DNA from 3 places in the Pseudoduganella sp. UC29_106 genome. Region 2 is predicted to be linked to each of the others. Evidence: predicted binding sites of a transcription regulator. Region 2 holds the regulator's gene; each other region holds the start of a gene.
What was found. The regulator FNR, encoded in region 2, switches genes on or off when oxygen is low (the NO sensors DNR and NnrR bind a similar motif). The targets are predictions, from matches to a motif close to TTGATNNNNATCAA.
Positions count from the first base shown of each region.

Region 1 (4,152 bases), 1.7 Mb from region 2:
GTTGTAAGCTTCGGCAAGCAGACTTGCATGTGGAGACAGGCACCTGTCCTGACCTGGATTAAAGGCGGGGCCTCAAACTGGCGCTATTGTGAGGCCAGCACAACGGAGGAGAGCGCAATGAACGCCACCCATCCCAGCAAAGAGCAGGTTCGTGCCTACCTGATGCAGCGCAATCATGCGCATCTGCCGCCCCCATCTCCCGACGAGATCCGCCGCCGGCTCGACTGGCGCTGTGTGCGCCCCATACCTTCGTCCGGACTGCCCGCCGCCATCTTCCTTCCACCGACCCTGATCCACCTCGGCGCCCTGATGGCGCTGGCCTGGATCTGCCAGCCTTTTGTGCCAATCGATCGACGCTGATTTTGCATTTTTGTGGTCGAAAATTTCCTACCATAAGATTTCGCTGTAGAATCTATCGAAATCTAACAAAAGTTGCGTCGCGTTAAGCAATCAGCAACGAAACAAGGTATCATATCGGCCAACTGCCACAAATTGTGTCAACCGCGAGGGTTTTGGACGCTTTTTGTGAAAAATACCGCCGAATATTTTGCAAAAATTTTGTCGCATCACTGCAACAACTAGAGAAGATTTAGATCATGTCTGCCCTGAAAGAAATTACGTCGTCTCCGACTTACAATCCGAACCGCGTACTTGACGCGATCATTGAAAAACTGCAACTGAAGAACGATGCGGCCCTGTCGCGCGCGCTGGAAGTTGCGCCGCCGGTGATCTCCAAGATCCGCCACAACACGCTGCCGATTGGCGCGACCATCCTGATCCGCATGCACGAAATCAGCGACTTGAGCATTCGTGAACTGCGCGACTTGATGACTCACTAAGCTGTCTTCGCAGGAATAAAAAACGGCCGCACCTGTCCCAGGATGCGGCCGTTGCCGTTTGTAGAACGGCGAATTTATGCAGTGGCCAGGCGCGGACGCTCGGCGTAGAAGTTATTGGTATCCGCAGCGGCCGGTGCGCCAACGCGGCCAGAGTAAGCAGTCTTCGCTTCAGCACTGACGCGGCCGGAGTACGCAGTTTGCGCCTCTGCGCTCACGCGGCCCGAGTAAGCAGTCTTCGCCTCGGCGGCGACGCGGCCGGAGTAGGCGACCTTTTCGCCCGCCACACGTCCGGAATACGCAACCTGTTCGCCGGCCACCCGGCCGGAGTAGGCGGTCTGCGCCTGCGCTGCCACGCGGCCCGAGTAAGCCGTCTTCGCTTCCGCGGCAATACGACCCGAATAGGCAGTCTTCGCCTCGGACGCGACACGGCCGGAGTACGCGACCTGCTGGCCTGCTACGCGCCCCGAATACGCCACCTGCTCGCCCGCCACACGTCCCGAATACGCCACCTGCTCACCAGCCACGCGGCCGGAATAAGCCGTCTGCGCCGCCACACGTCCCGAATACGCCACGCTGACGCGGCCCGAGTATGCCGTCTTCGCGCTGAAGTCCGGAGCGGATGCAACGCGGCCCGAGTAGGCCGTATCCGAACGCAGGTAAGCTTCGCCGAAGGTTTCCTCGTACAGCTCCTTCATACGGTTGCCCACGCGCTCGTGCGCTTCCTCGTCATCCTCGCCGCGCAGGCCGATATAGGGGAAGTGGTGCAGGAAATAGCCAAACACTTTCTCGCAATCGACGGCGTACTTCATCGTATCCAGGATGTGGTAATGCCAGAAGATATCCACGTCCATCAGCGGCGCCGTCTGTTCATTCGGGAACATCTTCATCAAGTACAGGAAGCGGCGATACTCGAACTCCACCGCATTTACTTTCTCCAGCGACCAGCCTTCACCGGATTCCACGTGCATCAGTTTGACTTTGATCGGTTCCAGATCGAGGTCGGCAACAGCCTTGAAGCTTTCAGACGAGATCATGAGTGATATCCCTTTTTCAATTGAGAGCGAGTTATTGATGAAAAAGACGCCGTTCTTGGGGCTGGGTTTCATGCCGGGCGTCAGGGACGTTCAGAAGTTTGGGAACGCTGCGTTGATGTAGATCAACACGCTCTAGTATAGACAGGGACCCCCAGAAAACAAGTAACAATTCAATTGTGCGCAGACGAAACAACAGCGCATAGTCCCTTTTAAATCAGGAGTTTGTGACTATTAAATTGTTACACACTCATCCATATAACTTTGGGGTCAGGCACGAAATGAAACATGAGCTCGCTTATCAAAGCGGGCTCATGTTTCATTTCGTGCCTGACCCCAAAAGTCACAAAAGTCAGATCTGACCCCAGATAAGTTCGGAGGGGCGGGGGGCGGGATCGGGGCGGGGATGGAGGGGGATGGAGACGGCAACGGTGGTGCCGCTGTCGGGGTTGCTGAGGATGGAGCAGTGTCCGCCGAGCAGGCTGATGCGTTCTTCGATGCCGACCAGGCCGAAGGAGCCGGTCTTGTTGCGGCTGTCGTTGCGGATGCCAACCCCGTTGTCGCTGATGCTCATGCGCAGCATGCCGGCCGCGCGGCGCAGTTCGACCCGCACCATGCTGGCGTGCGCGTGCTGGTAGATATTGCTCAGCGATTCCTGCAGCACGCGGAAGAGGGCGGTGGCGCAGTGGTCGTCGATGCTCACGTCCACGCCGTGTTCGACTAGTTCGCAGTCGATGCCGGAGCGTTGCCGGAATTGCGCCACCTGCCATTCGACCGCGGCGCCCAGCCCAAGGTCGAGAACAGTAGGACGCAGGTCGTTGATGATGTGGCGCACGCTGCGGATGGTTTCGTCGATCTGGCGCAGCGTGGCCTGGGCCCGCGCATGCAGTCGCGGGTGGCGCTGTGCCGTGCGGGCGACGAGGATGTCCACCTCGATGCGCAGCACCAGCAGGTTCTGTCCCAGGTCATCGTGGATCTCGCGCGCAATGCGCTTGCGTTCTGCTTCCTTGATCTGGTCGGCGTGCGCGGCAAGCCGGCGCAGGCGGTGGTGGGATAACTGCAGCTTGGCCTGGCTGTCGCGCAGTTCGCGCGTCATGGCGCGCGCCATGCGCAGCGCCCGGCGCTGAGATGACGCCAGGGTCAGGAACAGTGCGCAAATCAGCATGCTGGCGCCAAAGCCCACGCAGGCCGCCAGCGCCGGCAGATAGGCATCGAAGCGCGAATACATGACGCGGCGCGGCGAGACAAAGTTGGCTTGCCACAGGCGGCCATTGAACTGGATCGGCAGCGTGAGCGCGAAGCTCGCATCCGCAGCGGGCAACGGCATGCCGACGTGGCTGTCGAACAGCATGGGGCCGGGACGATCGCTCGGCAGCGGCGTGCTGACCAGGCCGCCGTCGCGCAGGATCACCCGCACCTCATGTTCGGACATGTCCCCCAGCGCGCCATTGATCAGCTTTTGCACATTGAAGCCCAGTCCCACCGAGCCGATGCATTCGGCGCGGCGTTCTTCCACGGTGGCGTAGTGCTGCTTGTTGCGGTAAATGGGGATGCGCATCCCCATGCCGATATCGCTGGGGAAGCGGCGCAGCGGAATCGGCTGGCCAGAACTGCTCATGCTTCCGCTGTCGCGTGCGGAAAACAGAGCGTCCGCCACTTTGGGCAGCGAGGCCAGGTCGAAGCCATAGCGGTTGGCAAACTGGTCCAGAGGTTCGATCATCGTCAGCACGGCATATTCGCGACGATGGCCGGCGGGCTTGATCTGGTAGCTGGGATAGCTGTGGTCGATGCGTTCGAGCTGGCGCATCTGCGCTTCGTGCGCGGCGCGCTCGGCATCGGTAAAGTAGGCGGCGAAATTGATGCTGTCGACGGCGGGGAAATTGTGCGCCAGGTCCAGGCCCTGCACGTAGCGGTGAAAGCTCTCCCGTGTCATGTGCTCCGGTGACGCAGCCTGGAAATGGCTGGCCGTACCGCGCAGCACTTCGGTGTACGCCTTGATACTGGCGCTGATATCGAATTGGGCATTGCGCGCCAGGTGGCGGAACCGCTCTTTGGCTTCATTTTCGACCGTGTTGTCGGCCAGGGTGTAAAAGCCGCATCCAACGCATAGCGAAAGCAGCGCACCGGTCCACCACATCGGTTTCGCGGGGGATAGAAGGCGTTTGAAAAGCGGTGTCACAAGACGATACCTTGAGGGAAAGTTGGTTGAATATATGTACTTTCCGTAACGCGCGCAAGGCAAAACCAACAGTGCGGACCTACCAATTTGATTGAAATCAAAG
Region 1 covers NZ_CP171977.1:1,385,237-1,389,388, forward strand. The annotation lists gene ACHMW6_RS07390 (NAD-dependent epimerase/dehydratase family protein) at 1-7, shown strand, start outside; gene ACHMW6_RS07395 (hypothetical protein) at 118-360, shown strand; gene ACHMW6_RS07400 (hypothetical protein) at 597-839, shown strand; gene ACHMW6_RS07405 (glycine-rich domain-containing protein) at 914-1,873, opposite strand; gene ACHMW6_RS07410 (CHASE domain-containing protein) at 2,223-4,007, opposite strand.
Region 1: ACHMW6_RS07405 (glycine-rich domain-containing protein) is a predicted target of FNR. The motif match lies at 1,986-1,999, and genes of this name have one in related genera.

Region 2 (4,152 bases):
CGGCGAGTTGACGGGCAAGACGCTGGAAAACCTGATCCCCGAGCGTTTCCGCCGTGAGCACGCCGGCCTGCGCAAGAACTACTTCAGCGCGCCTCGTCCGCGCCAGATGGGCGTGGGCCTGGAATTGTTCGCCACCCGCAAGGACGGCAGCGAGTTCCCGGTCGAGGTCAGCCTGTCGCCACTGCAGGGCGACGATACGCCGTCCATGGTGATGGCCACGATCTACGACATCAGCGCCCGCAAACAGGCCGAGCGCGCGCTGCAGGACTCCGAACAGCGCATGCGCGCCGTGTTCGAAACAGCGGTGGACGCCATCATCACGATCGATGACCGCGGCGTCCTGGAACGCCTGAACCCCGCCGCCCAGCGCATGTTCGGCTACAGCGAGGACGAAGTGCGGGGCGAGAACGTGTCCATGCTGATGCCGTCGCCCCACCGCGAACGGCACGACGGCTATCTCGAACACTACCTGCGCACCGGCGAGAAGCGCATCATCGGCATCGGCCGCGAAGTGCAGGGCCAGCGCCGCGACGGCAGCGTATTCCCGATGGAGCTTTCAGTCGCTGAAATGCGGGTCAGCGGGCGCCGCATGTTCACAGGCCTGGTGCGCGATATCACGGAACGCAAGCGCATGGAAAACCGCTTGCGCGAGCTGGCCGTGCACCAGGAAAAGATCAAAGAACAGGAACGCACCCGTATCGCCCAGGAGATCCACGATGAACTTGGCGGCCTGCTGACGGGCATCAAGGCGTATATCAATGTCGCGATCGAGCGCGCCGGCGAGCAGCCCGACCCGCTGTTGCTCGATGTACAGGGCCTGGCGCAGGACGCCATCGAAACCGTGCGCCGCGTGATCACGGACTTGCGTCCCAGTGTGCTCGATCAGCTGGGCGTGTGGGCCGCGCTGGAATGGTATGCGGAGCAGGTACAGCAGCGCACTGGCCTGCATTGCAGCTGCGAGATCGCGCCTGCAGTCGCTGAACTGGAACTGGATACGGAACGCAGCACCATGCTGTTCCGGGTCGCGCAGGAGGCGCTGACCAATGTAGTACGCCACGCCGATGCCAGCGAAGTGCGCCTTTCCGCCACGCGCGACAAAGGCGCTGTGCTGCTGACGATCGCGGATAACGGCAAGGGCATCGACAAGGCCCATCTCTTGACTAAGGAATCATTTGGCATCATGGGTATGCATGAACGTACGCGCGGCTTCGGCGGCGTCCTGACAATTACCGGCACTCCTGATAATGGCACCGTGCTGCGACTTCGACTGCCTCTGGAGGGCGGCCATGGGTGACCAGATCAGCGTGCTGCTGGTGGACGATCACGCCATCGCGCGCAACGGCGTTCGGCTGATGCTGGGCACCGCGCCCGATATCAGTGTCGAGGGAGAGGCCAGCAACGCGGTGGAAGCGATGGAGCGCGTGGCCGAACGCAGCTACGATGTGGCCCTGGTCGATATCAAGATGCCAGGCAAAAATGGGCTGGACTTGCTGAAATCCCTGCGCGCCGAATATCCGCGCATGGCCGTTTTGGTGCTGAGTACCTATTCGGAAGAGATCTACGCAGTGCGCGCACTGAAGCTGGGCGCGGCCGGTTATCTGACCAAGGATGCGCCGACGGCCACGTTGATTGAGGCGGTGCGCAAGGCGGCTTGCGGTGGCAAGCATGTGAGCCCGGCGCTGCTTGAGAAACTGGCTAGCCTGGTCGGCGGCGGATCGACGGGCGACCACGAGGCCCTGTCCAACCGTGAGCTGGAAGTGTTCAAGCTGATCGCAGCCGGCGAGTCGCTGGTGCGCATCGGCGAACTGCTGCACCTGAGCCCCAACACCGTGACCACCTATCGCAGCCGGATTCTCGAAAAAATGGGCATGGCCAGCAACGCGGACATCACGCGCTACGCCCTGGAACATGGCCTGATCTGACATTGTAGGGGAACCCCTACGCCAATTGCATGGCTAGCCCGATAGCGCTGTAGGGGGATTCGGACGATACTGCTGCTGTCTATAAGAAGGAGCAGCGAAATGTCTACCCCCCAGGCCACCAAATGTTCTCTGTGCAGTTTTAACAAGCTTTGTCTGCCGCAGGGCCTGAACGACGACGACATTGCGCGCCTGGATCAGATCATCGCGCGCCGCCGCCGTGTGCCGCGCGACGAGCAGCTATATGTGGAAGGCCAGCCGTTCCACCACCTGTTCGCCGTCCGCTTCGGCCATTTCAAGACCGTGCAGGTCAGCCAGCGCGGCGAGCAGCAGATCGGCGGTTTCCACATGGCCGGCGACCTGCTGGGCATGGAAGCCATCGGCACCGGCCAGCACACCGTCAGCGCCGTGGCGCTGGAAGACAGTGAAGTCTGCGAGATTCCGTTCGCCCGCCTGCAGGAGCTGGTGATGCAGGTGCCCGTGCTGCTGCAGCACTTCCACCGCACCATGAGCCGTGAAATCCAGCGCGAGCAGTCCGTGATGCTGTTCCTGAGCCATATGCGCGCCGAGCAGCGCCTGGCGCTGTTCCTCCTCAATCTCTCCGGCCGCTATGCGCAGCGTGGCTATTCCTCGACCAGCTTCCAGCTGCGCATGTCGCGCGAGGATATCGGCGGCTACCTGGGCCTCACCGTGGAAAGCGTAAGCCGTCAGCTGGCCCGCCTGAAGTCGGACGGCCTGATCGCCCTGAATAACCGCGACCTGCGTATCCTTGACCGTTCCCGCCTCGAGGCGCTCTCCAGCGGCATGCCTGTTGCGGAAGCCGCCTGCGCGGCCTAATTCCTCAGCGCGACTGCCAGCGCTGCATCCATCGTATCCATGTGCGCCTGCAGCCATACGGCCAGCAGGCGTATGGCTTTGCGCCCGTAAGCGTGGTCTTCGGCTTGCATCGCGTGGCGCAGGCAAGCCATGATCCGCATATGCTCGGCCGTGTGCTCTTCGCGGCGTTCATATGCGCTTGCCTTCATCAAGTCATCTTCGGCGCGCAAGTCTTCTTCCAGTGCGCGCATCAGTTCCTGGGTGCCGGAGGCGAAGTCTTCATCGGACGCGTCCTGCAATTGCGCCAGCATGTAGAACAGTTCCTTGTGCGCTTCGTCCATCTCCGGGATGCCGAGCGTGGTGTCGTTTGGCGTTTTCATGGATCCAGTGTGCGCGCGGCGGGCCTTGCGCGGCCATGATCCAGATCAAGTTACCAATGCACCGCGCCGAACTGGATGGCCAAGTGGTCGATGAAAAGGCGCGTGCGGGAGGGCAGGGCGCCAGCGCCGGGCCAGACTGCGTGGATAGGCACGGGCGGCGGTTCGAAGCCGCGCAGGATGGTTTCGACGCGGCCTTCGTCGAGCATGCGCCTGATTTGCCAATAGGGGGCCATGCCGGCGCCGAGGCCATTCGCCACGGCTTCGTTGGCGGCTGACGCATCGTTGACGCTGAAGGCGCCGTGGACCTTGATGTGGCGGACTTCGCCATCGACGTTGACGGGCCATTGCTTGCGGTCGGCGCCGGTGGTGCGCAGCACGCAGGGCAGGGCTGCGAGCGACTGCGGGTGCTCGGGGCGGCCGTGCTGCTGCAGCCAGGCGGGGGATGCGAAGAAGACGCGGCGCATGTCCGCCAGCTTGCGGGCGCGCAGGGTGGAGTCGGGCAGGTCGCCAAGCCGCACGGCGAGGTCAAGCTGGTCGGCGACCAGGTCGGCCTTGCGCTCGCTGAGCGCCAATTCGACTTCGATCTGCGGCCAGCGCTGCATGAACGCTGCTGTCATGGGCGTGAGCCAGGTTGCGCCGAGCAGCGCCGGCGCGGCCACGCGCAGCTTGCCTTTGGGCGCTTCGCCGTCGTGCCGGGCGGATTCGCGGGCGGCTTCGATATCGGCCAGCACGCGGCGCATGCGCTCGGCGAAGGCCGCGCCGGCGGGCGTGGCTTGCAGGCGGCGCGTGGTGCGCTGGATCAGTTGTGCGCCCAGTTCCGCCTCCAGTTCCGCCAGCGCGCGGCTGACGGCCTGCAGCGAGCGGCCGGTACGGCGGGCGGCTTCGGTCAGCGAGCCCGCGTCCAGGATGGCGATGAAGGTGGCGTAGTCGGCCAGGTCGGTCATGATTCTCCCATTTTAAGGGAGAGTGTATCGCAGGTGGTACGGATTGTCCCGATCTCGATCAATAATTAAGCTGACATCTCTATTTCGGAGGCC
Region 2 covers NZ_CP171977.1:3,070,375-3,074,526, forward strand. The annotation lists gene ACHMW6_RS15790 (PAS domain S-box protein) at 1-1,294, shown strand, start outside; gene ACHMW6_RS15795 (response regulator) at 1,287-1,922, shown strand; gene fnr (fumarate/nitrate reduction transcriptional regulator Fnr) at 2,022-2,756, shown strand; gene ACHMW6_RS15805 (bacteriohemerythrin) at 2,753-3,115, opposite strand; gene ACHMW6_RS15810 (LysR family transcriptional regulator) at 3,166-4,059, opposite strand.

Region 3 (4,152 bases), 3.1 Mb from region 2:
CGTGATGTTGCGGACGTTGTCGACCATATCATTGGCGGCCGCCATTTTTACATTCTTGTCCGTCACGATATCGTGCGTGCGGCTGCCGATGCGGGACATGGCGCCCAGCCCCATCCCCAGTATCACCACCAGCAGCGCAAGCACCGCAGCAAATCCCAGCCCAAGCCGGGCACCGATCTTCAGATTGGCAAACGACATTGATTTCCCCGTAGTCTTTTGTGAAAGAGGGCTCTCGCTATCCCTCGAGCCCTAATTCTCCCCAATTAACGCGCGGTTTTTCGGTTGTTTTGCCTAATTGAAAACGGATTTTTAGCTACTTGTCGTCCAGCAACAACGGCTTGTCAATCAGCCAAAGTTGACCAGATAAGCGTGGGCGTGGACTTCTGGCATAGAATAGGGCCGTGAGGATAGCAGGGGAAAACCGTGAAACGTGACCTGCCGATGGAAGGAAAGGAATGGCTGCTGCGGCGGAACTGTTCGCTCACGCCGGGGCAGCTGGGTGTCGCCTACGCGCTGATGTGCGTGTTCTCTTTCGGCGTGGCCGCCGGCTTCACGCTGGCCGGCTTGTGGCACATCCTGATTTTCACCGCGGTCGAAATGGCGGCCGTTGCAGCCGCCTTCCTCTACTACGCGCGCCACGCCACAGACTATGAGCACATCGTCCTCGCCGACGGCAGCCTGCTGATCGAGCAGGTCAGCGCCGGCCATATGCGCAGCGTGAAACTCGATACCTGCTGGCTGCGCATGCATGCACCGGAGCGCCCCGGCGAGTTGATCCACCTCGAATCGCGCGGAGTGGCCGTGGACATCGGCACCTTCGCCACCGCCCCCCACCGCCGCGCGCTCGCCCAGGAGCTGCGCTACGCCATCACGCACACTTAAAAGCGATAGCCGACGCCGACGCCAAGCAGCACCGGATCAACGCGCACCGCGCTCGCCTTCACGCCGCCGATCAGCACATCGCTGCGCAGGCGCATCTTCTTCACATCCAGGTTCAGTGACCAGTTGCCGGTCAGCTTCACATCCACGCCCGCCTGGACGGCCAGGCCCACGCTGTCATGCTCCAGGCTAGCCGCGCCGTTCAATAACCTGTTCTTCGAGAAGGTGGTCCAGTTCACGCCCGCGCCCACGTAAGGATCGAACTGCGCACCGGGCAGGAAATGGTATTGCGCCAGCAGGGTAGGCGGCAGGTGGCGGAAGGTGCCGATCGATTTGCCGTCCAGGTAAACATCGTGTTTTTGCGGGTACGTAAGCACCAGTTCTGCCGCGATATGCTGCGTGAAAAAGTAGGAAATATCTACTTCTGGTATCGTCCTGGAACTCACGCTGAGCCGGTCGGAAGCGCCCGCGCCGGCTACGGGGTCGGACTTGTCCGCCGTGTCGATGTGCACCGCGCGCGCCCTTACCAGCCAAGGGGTTTCAGCCACTGCATTCAGGGACAGCGCGCCCAGGATCATCGTCATCACTACTCGTTTCATGTCATTCCTCTGTCGTATTAACGAGTGAAAGTCTATTGACGCAGCGCAGCAAAATCTTTGATACAAATCAAAATTGCCCAAATGAATACGCGTATCAAAATTCCGGAGTAAGATGCGCGCTTAACCCACCTTTGGAGGCCGGCATGAAGCTAAACGTCAATGGACAAGTGCGTGAGTTCGAGGCGGAGGAGGACACGCCGCTCCTGTGGGTATTGCGGGAACAACTGGGCCTCACCGGCACCAAGTACGGCTGCGGCGTGGCCCAATGCGGCGCCTGCACCGTGCATATCGACGGCGAAGCGACCCGCAGCTGCGTGCGCCCCGTATCCACCGTTGACGCCAACGCGAAGATCGTCACGATCGAAGGCTTGTCCAAAGATGGCTCCCACCCGGTGCAGAAAGCCTGGGCCGCGCTGGACGTGCCGCAGTGCGGCTTCTGCCAGTCCGGCATGATCATGGCCGCCACCGCGCTGCTGAAGCAGAAACCGAAACCAACGGACGCCGATATCGACGCGGCCATGTCCAACATCTGCCGCTGCGGCACCTACAACCGCGTACGCAAGGCCATCCACGTTGTGGCGAAGGGCGGCGACGTGAAGAGCGCTGGCCTGAACATCGTTGAAGGGAGCAAAGCATGAGCCAGATCGCATCGCCATCGCGCCGCAGCTTCCTGGGCAAGTCCGCCGGCGCCGCCGCTGGCCTGATGTTCGGCTTCCATATCCCGTTTGACGCGATCGCGCAGACCGCCACGGCACCTGAAATCAACGCCTGGGTCGTGGTCAAGCCCGACGACACCATCGTGATCCGCATCGCCCGCTCCGAAATGGGCCAGGGCACGCTGACCGGCCTGGCCCAGCTGGTGGCCGAGGAGCTGGACGCCGACTGGTCCAAGGTCACCACCGAATACCCGACGCCCGGCCAGCAGCTGGCGCGCAACCGCGTGTGGGGCAGCTTCTCCACCGGCGGCAGCCGCGGCGTGCGCGAGTCGCACGAATACGTGCGCAAGGGCGGCGCCGCAGCGCGCATGATGCTGACGCAGGCCGCCGCCACGCAATGGAATGTGCCCGTCGCCGAATGCCTGGCCGAAAAGAGCGTAATCACGCACAAGCCGTCCGGCCGCAAGCTGACGTATGGCGCCGTGGCCGATGCCGCCGGCAAGCTGCAGGCGCCGGTCGACGTCAAGCTGAAAGACCCGAAGGACTGGAAGCTGGCCGGCAAGCGCCTGGCGCGGCTGGATACCGTCGACAAGACCACAGGCAAACAGATTTACGGCATGGACCTGACCATGCCCGGCATGCTGAACGCAGCGATCAAGGATTGCCCCGTCTTCGGCGGCAAGGTCAAGAGCTTCGACGCCGCCGCCATCTCCGGCAAGCCCGGCGTGAAGAAGGTGGTGCAGATCGGCGACTCCGCCGTGGCCGTGATCGCGGATACCTGGTGGCGCGCCCGCAGCGCGCTCGATGCGCTGCCGATCGAATGGGACAAAGGCCCCAACGCCGGCCTGCAGCAGGCGGACGTCAACAAGATGCTGAAGGAAGGCCTGGACGCGACTGAAGCAGCCGTCGGCAACAGCAATGGCGACGTGAAGTCCGGCCTGGCCGGCGCCGTGCGCAAAGTTGAAGCCGTCTACAGCTACCCGCACCAGAACCACGCCACGATGGAAGTGATGAATGCCACCGCCAAGTGGACGCCGGAGCGCTGCGAAGTGTGGACGCCGACCCAGAACGGCGAAGCCGCGCTGGCCGCTGCGTCCGAAGCTGCCGGCCTGCCGCAGAACAAGTGCGAGGTGTACAAGCTGCACCTGGGCGGTGGCTTCGGCCGCCGCGGCGCCGTGCACGACTGGGTGCGCCAGGCAGTATTGATCGCAAAAGAAATGCCAGGCACGCCAGTCAAATTGATCTGGACCCGTGAGGAAGACATGACCCACGGCCGCTACCACCCGATCACCCAGTGCAAGATGACCGCCGGGCTGGATGCGAAGGGCGAGGTAACGTCGCTGCACATGCGCATCTCCGGTCAGTCCATCCTCGCTGCGATTTTCCCGCAGAACGTGAAGGACGGCAAAGACCCGGCCGTGTTCCAGGGCCTGAACGCGCCCGGGCCGGAAGCCTCCATCGGCTACAGCGTGCCGAACCTGCTGATCGACCACGCCATGCGCAACCCGCCCACGCCGCCCGGCTTCTGGCGCGGCGTGAACCTGAACCAGAACACCGTCTACCTCGAATGCTTCATCGACGAAGTGGCCCACGCCACCAAGCAGGACCCGCTGGCGCTGCGCCGCAGGCTGATGAAGGACCATCCCAAGCACTTGGCGGTGCTGAATGCCGTGGCCGAGAAGGCCGGCTGGGGCAAGCCGCTGAAGAAGGGCGTCTACCGCGGCATCGCGCAGACCATGGGTTTCGGCAGCTACGTGGCTGCGGTGGCCGAGGTTTCGGTCGACAAGAAGACCGGCAAGCTGAAGATCCACCGCATCGTCGCCGCCACCGACCCAGGCTACGCCGTGAACCCGCAGCAGATCGAAGCCCAGGTTGAAGGCTCCTTCGTGTACGGCCTGTCCGCCGCGCTGTACGGCGAATGCACGCTGAAGGACGGTCAAATCGAGCAAACCAACTTCGACACCTACAACGTGCTGAAGATGGACGAGATGCCGGCCGTGGAAACCATCGTGATGCCA
Region 3 covers NZ_CP171977.1:7,253,918-7,258,069, forward strand. The annotation lists gene ACHMW6_RS35925 (methyl-accepting chemotaxis protein) at 1-198, opposite strand, end outside; gene ACHMW6_RS35930 (DUF2244 domain-containing protein) at 424-882, shown strand; gene ACHMW6_RS35935 (OmpW family protein) at 879-1,478, opposite strand; gene ACHMW6_RS35940 ((2Fe-2S)-binding protein) at 1,622-2,116, shown strand; gene ACHMW6_RS35945 (molybdopterin cofactor-binding domain-containing protein) at 2,113-4,152, shown strand, end outside.
Region 3: ACHMW6_RS35935 (OmpW family protein) is a predicted target of FNR. The motif match lies at 1,536-1,549, and genes of this name have one in related genera.